2 regions of the Microbacterium sp. DMC48 genome follow, and region 1 is predicted to be linked to the other one. Evidence: predicted binding sites of a transcription regulator. Region 1 holds the regulator's gene; the other holds the start of a gene.
The links. The regulator HspR, encoded in region 1, represses chaperone genes until heat shock. The targets are predictions, from matches to a motif close to AAGTTGAGTCNNNNNGACTCAACTT.
Positions count from the first base shown of each region.

Region 2: a site for HspR is predicted at 2,715-2,739, ahead of ACT53O_RS14195 (Hsp20/alpha crystallin family protein). Genes of this name have one in related genera too.

Region 1 is NZ_JBQUZN010000006.1:105,456-111,967, forward strand. It holds gene dnaK (molecular chaperone DnaK) at 1-1,647, shown strand, start outside; gene ACT53O_RS12535 (nucleotide exchange factor GrpE) at 1,660-2,256, shown strand; gene ACT53O_RS12540 (DnaJ C-terminal domain-containing protein) at 2,272-3,255, shown strand; gene ACT53O_RS12545 (heat shock protein transcriptional repressor HspR) at 3,258-3,701, shown strand; gene ACT53O_RS12550 (DUF2252 domain-containing protein) at 3,705-5,069, opposite strand; gene ACT53O_RS12555 (potassium channel family protein) at 5,074-5,847, opposite strand; gene ACT53O_RS12560 (glycoside hydrolase domain-containing protein) at 5,892-6,512, opposite strand, start outside.
Region 2 is NZ_JBQUZN010000006.1:467,239-473,750, reverse strand. It holds gene ACT53O_RS14215 (DUF2207 domain-containing protein) at 1-261, opposite strand, end outside; gene ACT53O_RS14210 (MarR family winged helix-turn-helix transcriptional regulator) at 312-740, shown strand; gene ACT53O_RS14205 (DUF4287 domain-containing protein) at 745-1,041, opposite strand; gene ACT53O_RS14200 (DUF2804 domain-containing protein) at 1,071-2,102, opposite strand; gene ACT53O_RS14195 (Hsp20/alpha crystallin family protein) at 2,220-2,675, opposite strand; gene ACT53O_RS14190 (L-serine ammonia-lyase, iron-sulfur-dependent, subunit alpha) at 2,815-4,320, opposite strand; gene ACT53O_RS14185 (amylosucrase) at 4,387-6,276, shown strand; gene ACT53O_RS14180 (DUF4395 domain-containing protein) at 6,297-6,512, opposite strand, start outside.

The sequences.
Region 1 (6,512 bases):
GCGATCGACGGCAAGCAGTACACGCCGCAGGAGATCTCCGCGCGCATCCTCCAGAAGCTCAAGCGCGACGCCGAGGAGTACCTGGGCGACAGCGTGACCGACGCGGTCATCACCGTCCCCGCCTACTTCAACGACGCCGAGCGTCAGGCGACGAAGGATGCCGGTGAGATCGCGGGCCTGAACGTCCTGCGCATCATCAACGAGCCGACCGCCGCGGCCCTCGCCTACGGCCTCGACAAGGGCAAGGAAGATGAGCTCATCCTGGTCTTCGACCTCGGCGGCGGCACGTTCGACGTGTCCCTGCTCGAGGTGGGCAAGGACGACGACTTCTCCACCATCCAGGTGCGCGCCACGGCCGGTGACAACCGCCTCGGCGGTGACGACTGGGACCAGCGCGTCGTCGACTACCTCATCAAGCAGTTCAAGGACACCACGGGTGTCGACGTCTCGGGCGACAAGATCGCCCTGCAGCGTCTAAAGGAGGCGGCCGAGCAGGCGAAGAAGGAGCTCTCCAGCTCCAGCAGCACCTCCATCAACCTGCCGTACCTCTCGCTGACCGATTCGGGCCCCGTGTCGCTGTCCGAGACGCTGACCCGTGCCAAGTTCGAGGACCTCACCAAGGACCTCCTCGACCGCACGAAGAAGCCGTTCAACGACGTCATCGCCGAAGCGGGCATCAAGGTCGGCGACATCGACCACGTCGTGCTCGTCGGCGGTTCGACCCGTATGCCGCAGGTCACCGAGCTGGTCAAGCAGCTCACCGGCGGCAAGGAGCCCAACAAGGGCGTCAACCCGGACGAGGTCGTCGCCGTCGGCGCCGCCCTGCAGGCCGGTGTCCTCAAGGGTGAGCGCAAGGACGTGCTGCTCATCGACGTCACCCCCCTGAGCCTCGGCATCGAGACCAAGGGCGGCATCATGACCAAGCTCATCGAGCGCAACACGGCCATCCCCACCAAGCGCAGCGAGACCTTCACGACCGCCGACGACAACCAGCCGTCGGTCGCCATCCAGGTCTTCCAGGGCGAGCGTGACTTCACGCGCGACAACAAGCCGCTCGGCACCTTCGAGCTGACCGGCATCGCGCCCGCGCCCCGCGGCATCCCGCAGATCGAGGTCACCTTCGACATCGACGCCAACGGCATCGTGCACGTGTCCGCGAAGGACAAGGGCACGGGCAAGGAGCAGTCGATGACGATCACCGGCGGCTCGTCGCTGCCGAAGGACGACATCGAACGCATGGTGCGCGAGGCGGAGGAGCACGCGGCCGAGGACAAGAAGCGCCGTGAGGCCGCCGAGGTCCGCAACCAGGCCGAGACCCTCTCGTACTCGATCGAGAAGCTCATCAAGGACAACGAGGACAAGCTCCCCGACGAGGTGAAGACCTCGGTCCAGGCCGACGTGGATGCGCTCAAGACCGCGCTCGCGGGCGACGACGAGGACGCCGTGAAGACGGCGTTCGACAAGCTCAACGCATCGCAGCAGCAGCTCGGCGAGGCCATCTACGCCTCGGCGCAGGCCGCCGGCGAGCCGGCCGACCCGACGGTCGCCGACCCGGGCAACGGCAGCGTGCCGAACCCCGAGGAAGACGTCATCGACGCCGAGGTCGTCGAGGACGAGGACGACAAGAAGCCGGGAACCGGAAAGTAAGAGAATCGAACCATGACGAACAAGGACTTCGAAGAGCCCATCGACGAAGTCCCCGGTGACGAGGGGTCGGAGGCGCACGCCTCCGGCCCCGACTCGCAGGGGGACCAGCGTGAGGGCGACGACCTGACCGTCGACGACATCCTCGATGCGCCGCAGACCGACGAGGCCGCCGTCGCAGAGGCCTCCGCCGAGGACCGCGACCTGATCCTGGACCTCAAGCGGGTCCAGGCCGAGTACGCCAACTACCGCCGTCGCACCGAGGACCAGCGCGAGGTGGAGATCGCCCGCGCCAAGGGATCGGTCGCCAAGGGGCTGCTGCCAGTGCTCGACGACCTCGACCGTGCCGAGAAGCACGGCGACCTGGTCGAAGGCTCGCCGCTGGCGGCGATCGCGGAGAAGCTGCGGGGCGTGGTCGCACGCCTCGGTGTGGAGACCTACGGCGTCGCGGGCGAGGTGTTCGACCCGCAGCAGCACGAGGCGATCTTCCACGCCCCGAACCCCGGAGGGGTCGAGGACGGCACGATCCTCGACGTCGTCGAGGTCGGCTACCGCCTGGGCACGATCGAACTGCGACCGGCCAAGGTCGTCGTCGCCGGTTCCGCTGACTGACGGGAGGAGGTGTCCATGGCCAGTCAGGATTGGTTCGACAAGGACTTCTACAAGGTCTTGGGCGTCTCCAAGGACGTGTCCGAGGCCGACCTGAAGAAGGCGTACCGCAAGCTCGCCCGGACGTATCACCCCGACTCGACGCAGGGTGATCCTGCCAAAGAGGCGAAGTTCAAGGAGATGAGCGAGGCGTACGCCGTGCTCTCCGACAAGAGCCAGCGCGAGGAGTACGACCAGATCCGCGCGATGGGCGCCGGTGGTGCGCGCTTCCAGGCGCCCGGCGCGGGTTCCGGCGGGTTCGAGGACGTCTTCAGCCGCTTCGGTCAGTCGCGCGGATCGGCGCAGTCGGCCGACTTCGACGACCTGTTCTCGATGTTCGGCCAGGGCGGCGGCTTCGGCTCCGGACGGTTCGGGCAGTCCACCGGTGGATTCCGAGGCTACGGCGGCCCGCAGCGCGGCGCCGACGTGACCGCACGGACCACCCTCGACTTCCAGACCGCGGTCAAGGGCGAGACGATCACCCTCGCGGGCGAGGACGGCAAGCCGTTCAAGGTGAAGATCCCCGCCGGCGTCGCCGACGGACAGAAGATCCGTCTGCGCGGGCGCGGGCGCCCGTCGCCGGACGGCGGCGAGTCCGGCGACATCGTCGTGAGCGTCTCGGTGCGCCCGCACCCGGTGTTCGTCCGCGACGGGCTGAACCTGCGCGTGACGGTTCCGGTCACCTTCACGGAAGCCGCGCTCGGCGCCACGATCGAGGTGCCGACTCTGGGGGGAGATCCGGTCAAGCTGCGTGTGGCGCCGGGTACGCCCTCGGGGCGCGTGCTGCGCGTCAAGGGTCGCGGCGTGCACACGGCGAAGGGCGCCGGCGACCTTCTCGCCGAGGTGCAGGTGGCGGTGCCGTCGCATCTGGACGACCAGGCGAAGGAGGCACTGCAGCGCTTCCACGAGCTGGAGCCGAAGGAGAACCCGCGCGCCGACCTCATGGCCAAGGCCCGGGAGTGAGCATGGTCGACGAGCACCCCGATGAGGAAGCGCCGATCTTCGCGATCGCCGTCGCGGCGGAGCTTGCCGGCATGCACCCGCAGACCCTCCGTCAGTACGATCGGCTGGGCCTCGTCGTTCCCGGGCGCACGCAGGGCGGGTCGCGGCGGTATTCGCTGCGGCACGTGAAGCAGTTGCGCGAGGTGGCCGCCCTCTCGGCCGAGGGCATGAGTCTGCCGGCGATCTCGCGCCTGATCGAGCTCGAGAACGAGGCGCGCGGACTGCGCCGTCGCGTCGCCGAACTCGAGCAGCGTCTGCAGGAGGAGCTGGCCCGTCGCTCCCGCGTCTTCGCGGCGGGGGCGACGGGATCGGTCGTGACCCTCCGCCACGGCACGCGCGTGCGTCGGGCGACCGAGGTGGTGCTGTGGCGTCCGCTTCCGTCGGCGGATGCCGAGTCCGACGACTAGCCGCTACGAGGCGGTGCCGGCGGCGACGGCATCCACGAACGCGCCGTAGTCCGCCCGCGAGAGGGCGGCGTAGCCGTAGGCCCACTCCACGATGGCCTCGGCGCACGCGCGCCCCTCACCGAGGTACCCGATGACCTTCGCGGCGTTCGGGGACTGGCCGTGGGCCCGGGCCAACACCGTCGCGCACGCCTGCGCGTAGAGACGGAACGGGCCGTCCTCGAGCGTTTCGGCGTCGATGCCGCCCTTCATGTCGCGGAACTGGCGCACGTAGTAGTCGGCGCGCTCACCGCGGAAGTGTCCGAGGAACGGGTCGGACGACCCCTGCAGAATGCGCTGCAGCGCCACGACACGCCCGCCCTGACCGTGGCGGTCGACGAACGCCGTGAGCTCGTCCGGCTGTGCGCAGCCGCCGTACTGCTCGAGCACGCTGCGCCCCGCCTCCTTCACCTGCATCAGCAGTGCGGCGCCGTCTCCGTCGACGAAGACGGCGATGTAGCAGCGGGTGCCCACGCTGCCCACCCCGACGACCCGACGCGCCACGTCGGAGAAGGTGTAGTGGGAGAGCACGAGCTGCACATCCGCGCGCGTCGTCGCGATGTACTGGGCCAGGGACGCATCGACCGCGGCCGCCACGTCGGGCGTGACGCGCGTCAGCGTCGGAGGCTGCTCGACGAAGCGCAGTCGCCCATCGGCATCGGCCTCCGTGATCTTGCGCACGGCCTTGTCGCCGGTGCGCTTCTCGGCATCCGCGATCGCGGCGCGCAGCACCTTGCGCGACGCCTTGTCGCTCGTGACGAGCGCGCCCGCGGCGTCGAAGTGCTGGTAGAACCGGGCGAGCGGAGTGGCTTCCTCGCCGACGGCCAGGGCGCGAGCGTAACGGCGGACGGCGGCGCGCGCGGCATCCGCGGTCACCGCATCGTCGCGTCCGGTCGCTTGACCTGCCACGACGATGCTCGTCACGAGGCGCTTGAGATCCCACTCCCAGCTCGCCCACGCCGACTCGTCGAAGTCGTTGAGATCGAACACGAGCGTGCGCTGCGGAGACGCGTAGAAGCCGAAGTTGGCGACGTGCGCGTCGCCGCAGGAGGCGACGAGGATGTCGCTGCGCGGTCCGGCGGCGAGGTCGTCCGCCATCAGCGCCGCCGTGCCCCGGTAGAACGCGAAGGGACTGGCGGACATCCGCTCATCGCGGAGAGGCAGGAGCTCGGCGACCCGCGTGGCGGCCTGCGCGGCCAGGATGCCGAGGGGATCACGCGGACGTGTCGGCAGCTCCGCCAGCATCCGGCGGGGCAGCTCCCTCCGCAGCGCGCGGCCCTGGTCGAAGGCGACCTGGCGAGAGGCGGGCGCGGTCCAGGCGGCGGTGGTCATGCGCTCATGATGGCACCGAATCGGGGCCGCCCGCGGCGTCTGCGTCCGCGCGGTCCGGGGTGGGGGCAGACGCCGACGCCATGCCGCGTCCGATCGCTGCCGCCCGGTCGTCCTCGAGCCGCTGCCCCACGCGCTGCATCTGGTCGGTGAGGGCGGAGATGACCGTGGCGCTGGTGACGCCCAGCACGACGAGCCCGCCCATCATCAGCCCGACCGCGATCGTGCGCCCAAGCGGGGTGACAGGGACGTAGTCGCCGTACCCGACGGTCGCCAGAGTCGAGAAGCCCCACCAGATCGCGTCGCCGAGGTCGACGATGTTGGCATGCGCGTCCTGCCGCTCCGCGAGCCAGACGAGAGTCGAGGCGGTGAACACGAACAGCAGGGTGAACAGGGACACGAGAATGACCAGACGCACGCGTTGGCGAGACGGGCGTATGCGAAACCAGGGCAGACGCCAGAGGTAGGCGAGGATGACGAACGGGCGGAGGTACACGATCACCAGCGAGACGGCCTCGAACCAGCGCGTGCGGAAGAACTCGCGCGGAGACCCGCAGATGCTCAGGCGCACGAGGAAGTCGGCGATGAAGACCGCCCACAGCACACCGATCGCGCCCAACAGGAGGCTCTGCTGACGGCCATCGAGCTTCGTGTCGGCGAGGCTCCAGACCCATCCCGCGAAGAAGAGCAGCGAGAGAGCGAACATCGGCCACGCCGTGCGATCCTCCCAGCGCAGCACACGCGGTGACAGGGTTCGCCGGGGACGCTCCCGCTCGCTCATAACGCCACGATAGCGGCCGACGCTCGCGCGATCGGAGGACGCGATCAGTGGTCGGCGTCGAGGTCGAACAGCTCGATCTGGCGCACACGCACCTCGCGCGCCGCTCGGACGCGCACGGCGCGCGCGGCGAGAGCGTCGGTGAAGCGGAAGGGGGTCGTCCGATCGGCGGCGAGCGGCATTGGAGCCGTCACCTCGGCCGCATGCCACGACGTCCCGTCGGCGGACCACTCCCACTCCAGCGCGTCGTCGCCCACCGCGTCCACGGCGGTCAGGGTGGCATCCGTCACGGACGTGATCTCGGGGAACAGCCACCCCACCCAGGCCCCCGGCCGCAGGCGCACGCCGCGGTCGCCGCCCGCAGCGCCGTCGTCGACGAGTCGGCGGGCGTGGCGCACGCCGGGCGCGTGGACGATGCGACCCGACCCGCCCGTCAGATCGGGGTGCCACGGGCGCACGGGGGTCGGCTCGTCGGCGCCCAGGCTCTCGGCGGGGTCGTCGCCGAACTCGAGCTCCAGGTCGACGTCGGCGCCGAGCGCATCCACCTCCAGCACGGCACGGGTGAGCGGCGCACCGTTGACCCGGGCGGCGCGCAGCACATGGGCGTCCGCGTGCGGTCGCTGTGAGCGGATGCGCAGACGCGACCCGTCGCTGCGCGCGACGGTCAC
Region 2 (6,512 bases), 360 kb from region 1:
GTGGTTCTGATCCGCGTCAGGGAACTGTGCGACGAGCGTCTCGACGACGCGCAGCCGACTGGTGCCGTCGGCGGCCCGCGTCAGGGTGTAGTCGACCGTCATCGACGAGAAGGAGAAGTCGTCGACCCCTGTCGCCGCTCCGGCCCACGCAGGGCTCGCCGCTCCGGCCCACGCAGGGCTCGCCGTTCCGGCCGCCACCGCGACCGCGATACCGACGATCGCGAGCGCGACGCCGACGATTCGTGCACGTACGCGCCCCATGCACATCAGCCTATGGGGCGTCGTCCGAGCTGCCCAGTACAGTTGACGCCATGACCGACCGCCGCCTCGCCATCTCCGCGTGGGAGAGCCTCTTTCGCGCGCAGCACGAGATTTTGCGCGAGATCAGCGAAGACTTCGGCGAGGACGAACTGACACAGGCCGAATACGACGTGCTGCTCACCGTCGTCCGGGGTGATGACAACAGTGCGCGCCTGCGCGACGTGACCGCCAACATGCTCATCAGCCAGCCGAGCGTCTCGCGACTGGTCGACCGCATGGTCGCCCGCGACCTCATCAGCAAGTGCGTCGATCCGCTCGACGGGCGCGGCGCGGTCGTCCGCGCGACCGAACGGGGGGTGGCCGCCTTCCGGCGCCTCGCGACCGTGCACGGTCGATCGATCGCCGAGCGGATGTCGGTGCTCAGCGACGACGAGCTGGCACAGTTGCAACGGCTGACGACGAAGCTGCGGGGCGCCTGAGCCGTCAGAACCCGCGCGACGGGTTCGTCGCCTTACCCTTGAGCCATAGGGTGTCGCTCTCGTCGCTGTGCGACGTGCCGCTGCCCACGTGGGTCGACGCGATCTTGGGCCCCTTTGTGATCACGTGCACGAGCGCCATCGCGTGCCCGCGCCCGAGCCCGTAGTCCTCGGCGAGCCATGCGACGATCTCACCCGCCTTCGTCCCCGGTCCGAAGCCCTTCGCGCTGGCTTCGTCTACGAGCTCCTGTGGCGTCCGCCCGGTCTTGTCCTCGATGTTGTCGAGATATGCCTGAAACGACATCCTTGCCCCTTCCTCTGGCCTCTCCCCGGCTACCACCGGTTGCGGACATCCTCCGCGAAACCTTCGATGCCGTCGAACGCGATCACGCCGCCGTCCCCCGCGAACGTCCCCGACCAGGTGCCGAAGCACTGATCCGTTCGCGAGGAGACCACGCCGAGGTTCGTCGCCGACTTCTTGTCGTAGAACGGGGTGAACACGGCATCCAGGCCTCCCCCGTGCACCCGCCACGGACGCAACGGCGCGGCGCGCTCATACTCCCAGACCACCGACGCAGAGATCTTGTGCAGAACGCCGTCGAGCACGACGGCGTTCTCCGTCGAGCCCGTCCCGTCGGTCCACCGTCCCCCGACCTGGATGCCGAGGCTGCGCCCGTCTGCGAGGGTGCCCGATCCCGCACCCCAGTTCCACGACACGTCGTAGGGCCAGCGCCCCCGCCCGTGGTCGAGCACCGCCCACGATCCCTGCCCGACGTCGTAGTCGATGCCGTCGAGCGTCAGCACCCCGGATGCCGGGAGTGCGACATCCTTCACGGTGTACTGGAAGCGCCGAGACGACCACGGCACGACGACCGCCAGCAGCTCGTGTCCGGGCGGGCGGCGCACCGTGATATCGAAAGACGCGTCCGCGATCTCCGCGTGCAGACGCCAGAGCGTTCCCCGCTCGGCGGGAGTGATCGTCGCGGCGAGATCCGCGTGTCGCGCGATGGCGATGCCCGTGCCGAGCGACGCGGGAAGGGACACCTCCCGCGACGGCAGCACCGTCACACTGCGACCCCACGAACGGGTCGTGGCTCGATCGTGGATCCACACTTCGTGCACGGCCGCATAGTCCAGCGACGACACCGTGAGCGAGACGATGTGCGTGGGAGTCATGACGTTCCAGTACTCCCAGCGCTTGTTGCGTCCCCACGAGCGGACGAAACGTCCGCGCCCGATGCCACGGGTGTCGATGAGCGGCGCGCGGGCGAAGCCGATCGCCTCCGGGTTGAGTCGACCATCGGGACCGGTGAGGGCGACGGGTTCGGTGATCTCGCGCTCGCGCGCGACGGGGGGTGCGGTCATCGGCATCCTTGCTGACGTTCCGAGTGCTGGTACTTCCGGCGGGTGCTTCGACACTAGCGTGCGCACGCGAACCGCCCCGGTCCTCGCGGACACGGGGCGGCTGCGCGCGGTGCGGGACTACTGCTCGACCGGCTGCGGCTCCTGCGCGGATTCGTGCGCCTGGATCGTCGGCGCCGCGCCATCGGCGACGACCTGGACCTTGCGCGGCTTCGCCTTCTCGCTCACGGGGATCGTGACCGTCAGCACGCCGTTGCTGTAGGTGGCGGCGATGCCATCGGTGTCGATTCCCTGACCGAGGTTCAGCTGGCGGAGGAAGCTCGCGGTCTCACGCTCGCGCGTGATCCACTTCACGCCGTCGCCCTCGCTGAGGGTGCGCTCGGCACGAATGGTCAGCAGCTGGCCGTCCACATCGATGTCGACCGAGCCCGGGTCGATTCCCGGAAGGTCGGCGCTGAGCACGTAGTGGTCGCCGTCGCGGTAAAGGTCCATCGGCATCCGGCGGGGTCCCCGGCGCGTGTCGAAGAGGCCCGACGCGATGCGGTCGAGGTCACGGAACGGGTCATACGTGGCCATTGTTCTCTCCTTGTCGTGTGTCACTGTGATGGTCTGTCAAAGTTGAGCCTCATCGACTCAACCACCATCAGATTAGCACTCGCCCCATGAGAGTGCCAATGGTTCACGCATGGCGAACACGAGCGGTTGCGGCCGCCGTTCAGCACTCCACGACGTTGACGGCGAGTCCGCCCTCGCTGGTCTCCTTGTACTTGGTCGACATGTCGATGCCGGTCTGACGCATCGTCTCGACCACGGCATCCAGCGGTACGTAGTGCGTGCCGTCGCCACGCAGCGCGAGGCGCGCGGCGGTGACCGCCGTGGATGCCGCGATCGCGTTGCGCTCTATGCAGGGGATCTGCACGAGTCCGCCCACGGGGTCGCACGTCAGACCCAGATGGTGCTCCATCGCGATCTCGGCGGCGTTCTCGATCTGGCGGTTCGTGCCGCCCATCACCGCGGTCAAGCCGCCGGCCGCCATCGCGCACGCCGAGCCGACCTCGGCTTGACACCCGCCCTCGGCTCCCGAGATCGAGGCGTTGGCCTTGAAGAGCGAACCGAGAGCCGTGGCCGTCAAGAGGAATCGACGGATGCCGCGACGACGGTTCGCCTCGGCGAGCTCCTGCGCGGTGGCGACGACGCCCTCGGCTCGGTGGGCCGCATCGCCGGATTCGCCGCCCTCCGGACCGTGCAGCCCGAGAAGCGCCGAGCCGACGAGTTCGCCGTAGGGAGTGACCGCGTTCTCCGCCCCGATGCCCGCATCGGCGAGGAAGCGCCACCAGTACATCGCGACGGCCGGAAGGATGCCAGCAGCACCGTTCGTCGGCGCCGTCACGACCCGTCCACCGGCGGCGTTCTCCTCGTTGACAGCCAGCGCGAACGCGCCGAGCCACTCACCGGGAAGCTCGCGCCCCATCGCCTCGACGCTCTCCAGCTGCGCGCGGATCGCGCCCGCACGCCGCTTCACCTTCAGCATTCCCGGCAGCACCCCGTCGGCGTGCAGGCCCGCATCGACGCATGCCGCCATGGCGTCCCAGATCGCGTCGAGCCCGGCCGCGACGTCTGCTTCCGGTCGCAGCGCCTCCTCGTTGCGCCGGGCGACCTCTGCGATCGTGAGCCCGTAGGTATCGCAGACGTCCAGCAGCTGCGCCGCCGTCGCGTACGGCAGCGGGAAGGATGCCGCGGCCACCGCATCCGACTCGCCCTCGCGCCGGATGAACCCTCCACCGATCGAGTAGTAGGTGTCCTCGCGCAGCACCGCACCGGCGGCATCGCGGGCGACGAGGGTCATCGCGTTGGGGTGTCCGGGAAGACGCGTCCGCGGTGCGAGCGAGATGTCTGAGCGTGAGAAAGGGATCGGGATGCGACCGTCCAGGAGGAGGTGCGCGCCGTCGACCCAATCGGTCCAGGCGCCCCGCACGCGCGCCGGATCGACGGTCTCGGCCGCGAACCCCTGCAGGCCCGCGACGACCGCGTCGGGCGTGCCGTGTCCGATGCCGGTGGCGCCGAGCGACCCGTACAGTGCGCACTCGACACGCGCCAGACCTGCCAGATCGACCGCACGGCGCGCGAAATCTCGGGCCGCGCGCAGCGGGCCCACCGTATGGGAGCTCGATGGTCCTACCCCGATGGAGAACAGGTCGAACGCCGAGACGTACGCACTCACGTGTGTGAGCCTACGCCGCCCGCCGCGCCGGGCCCTGCCCGATACGCTGAGACCGGAGGGGGAACCATGACCGCACTGACCACGTCCGACGCCGATCGCGTCGCGGCGCTCGAGGCCTGCGAGGCGGCAGGGCGCCTCGACGACGCGTTCCTCACCCGGTTCGATGAGCAGTTCCCGCGGTTGCACGGCCTCTTCACCCGCCTCTACGGCGAGCGCACCGACGGCCGCGAGCAGCTGGCGGCCACGGTGGCGGCGGCATCCGCCTCGTGGAATGCGCGCCCTCTCGACCTGAAGGTGCACGACGCGCAGCGCGCCGCCGACCCCGAGTGGTTCCAGTCCGAGCGCATGCTGGGCGGCGTCTGCTACGTCGACCGCTTCGCCGGCAACCTCGCCGGCGTGCGCGAGCTGATCCCCTCGTTCCGCGAACTCGGGCTGACCTACCTGCACCTCATGCCGCTGTTCGACGCCCCCGCCGGCGACAACGACGGCGGCTATGCCGTCTCGAGCTACCGGCGCGTCAACCCGAGCCTGGGCACGATGGCGCAACTGGCCGAGCTGGCGGCAGAGCTGCGGTTGGCGGGCATCTCGCTCGTGCTGGACTTCATCTTCAACCACACCAGCAACGAGCACGAGTGGGCTCAGAAGGCCGTGGCGGGCGACCCCGACTACGCCGACTTCTATCTGATCTTCCCCGACCGACAGATGCCCGACGCCTACGAGCGCACGACGCGCGAGATCTTTCCCGACGATCACCGTGGATCGTTCGTGCAGCTCGAGGACGGCCGCTGGATCTGGTCGACCTTCTACCACTATCAGTGGGACCTCAACTACGCGAACCCCGCCGTCTTCCGCGCGATGGCGGGCGAGATGCTGTTCCTGGCGAACCAGGGCATCGAGGTGCTCCGGATGGATGCCGTGGCCTTCATCTGGAAGCGTCTGGGAACGTCCTGCGAGTCGCTGCCCGAAGCCCACCTGCTGCTGCAGGCGTTCAACGCGGTGCTCGCGATGGCCGCGCCCGGCATGATCTTCAAGTCCGAGGCGATCGTCCACCCCGACGAGGTCGTCAGCTACATCTCAGCCGAAGAATGCGAGCTGTCGTACAACCCGCTGCAGATGGCGCTGACGTGGGAGGCGCTCGCCACGCGCGACGGCCGGCTCCTGCAGCAGGCGCTGGATCGACGCCACGCGCTGCCGGCCGGCACGGCATGGGTGAACTACGTCCGCAGCCACGACGATATCGGGTGGACGTTCGCCGACGAAGACGCGGCCGAGCTCGGCATCGACGGCTACACCCACCGACAGTTCCTCAACCGCTTCTACACGGGCCGCCACGAGGGAACGTTCGCGCGCGGCGTCGCCTTCCAGGAGAACCCCGTCACCGGCGATGCCCGCGTCACCGGGACGACGGCGTCCCTGGCCGGTATCGAAGCGGGAGATCCGGGCGGGGAGGATCGCGTGATCCTCGCGCACGCCCTGGCACTGTCGACCGGCGGCATCCCCCTGCTGTACCTCGGGGACGAGGTCGCACAGCTCAACGACTACTCCTACGCCGACGATCCGGTTCGCCGTGGCGACACCCGCTGGGTGCACCGCGGCCATCGTCCGCGCGATGCCTACGCGCAGCGCGACGACGACACCACGCCGGCCGGGCGGGTGTTCCGCCGACTCACCAAGCTGATCTCGGTGCGCCAGCAGTCTCCGGAGCTCGCGGGCAACGCGCTCATCCCCTTCCATACCCCGCACCCCGCCGTCATCGGCTACCAGCGCCCCGGTGAGACCAGCACGCTGCTGGTGCTGGCGAACGTCGGCGACGCCGAGGTCACGATCGATCCGCTCACGCTGTCGGGCTTCGAGCGCACCGCCTTCGACCCCGTACACGACGCGAGCGTCGACCTCGACGAGGGTCTTGCACTGCGCCCGCACGGGTTCGTGTGGCTGCGCGTCACGCCCGTCTGACGGGCGCGGCCTGACGTCCCTCAGGCGCCCAGCAGGCCGCCCCGCGGGCGGAACACGCCGGCACGGGCGAGCGCGAGGTAGAGCAGGCAGCCGAGGCACACGCCGAAGGCGGCGTTGAGGAACGCGGCGATGAATGCGAGGGCCGCGGCGATCGGCAGGGCCCACGCGATGCCCGCGACGTGCAGCACGAGGCCGACCGTCACGACGACGAATCCGATGACCTGCGCGAAGCGCGG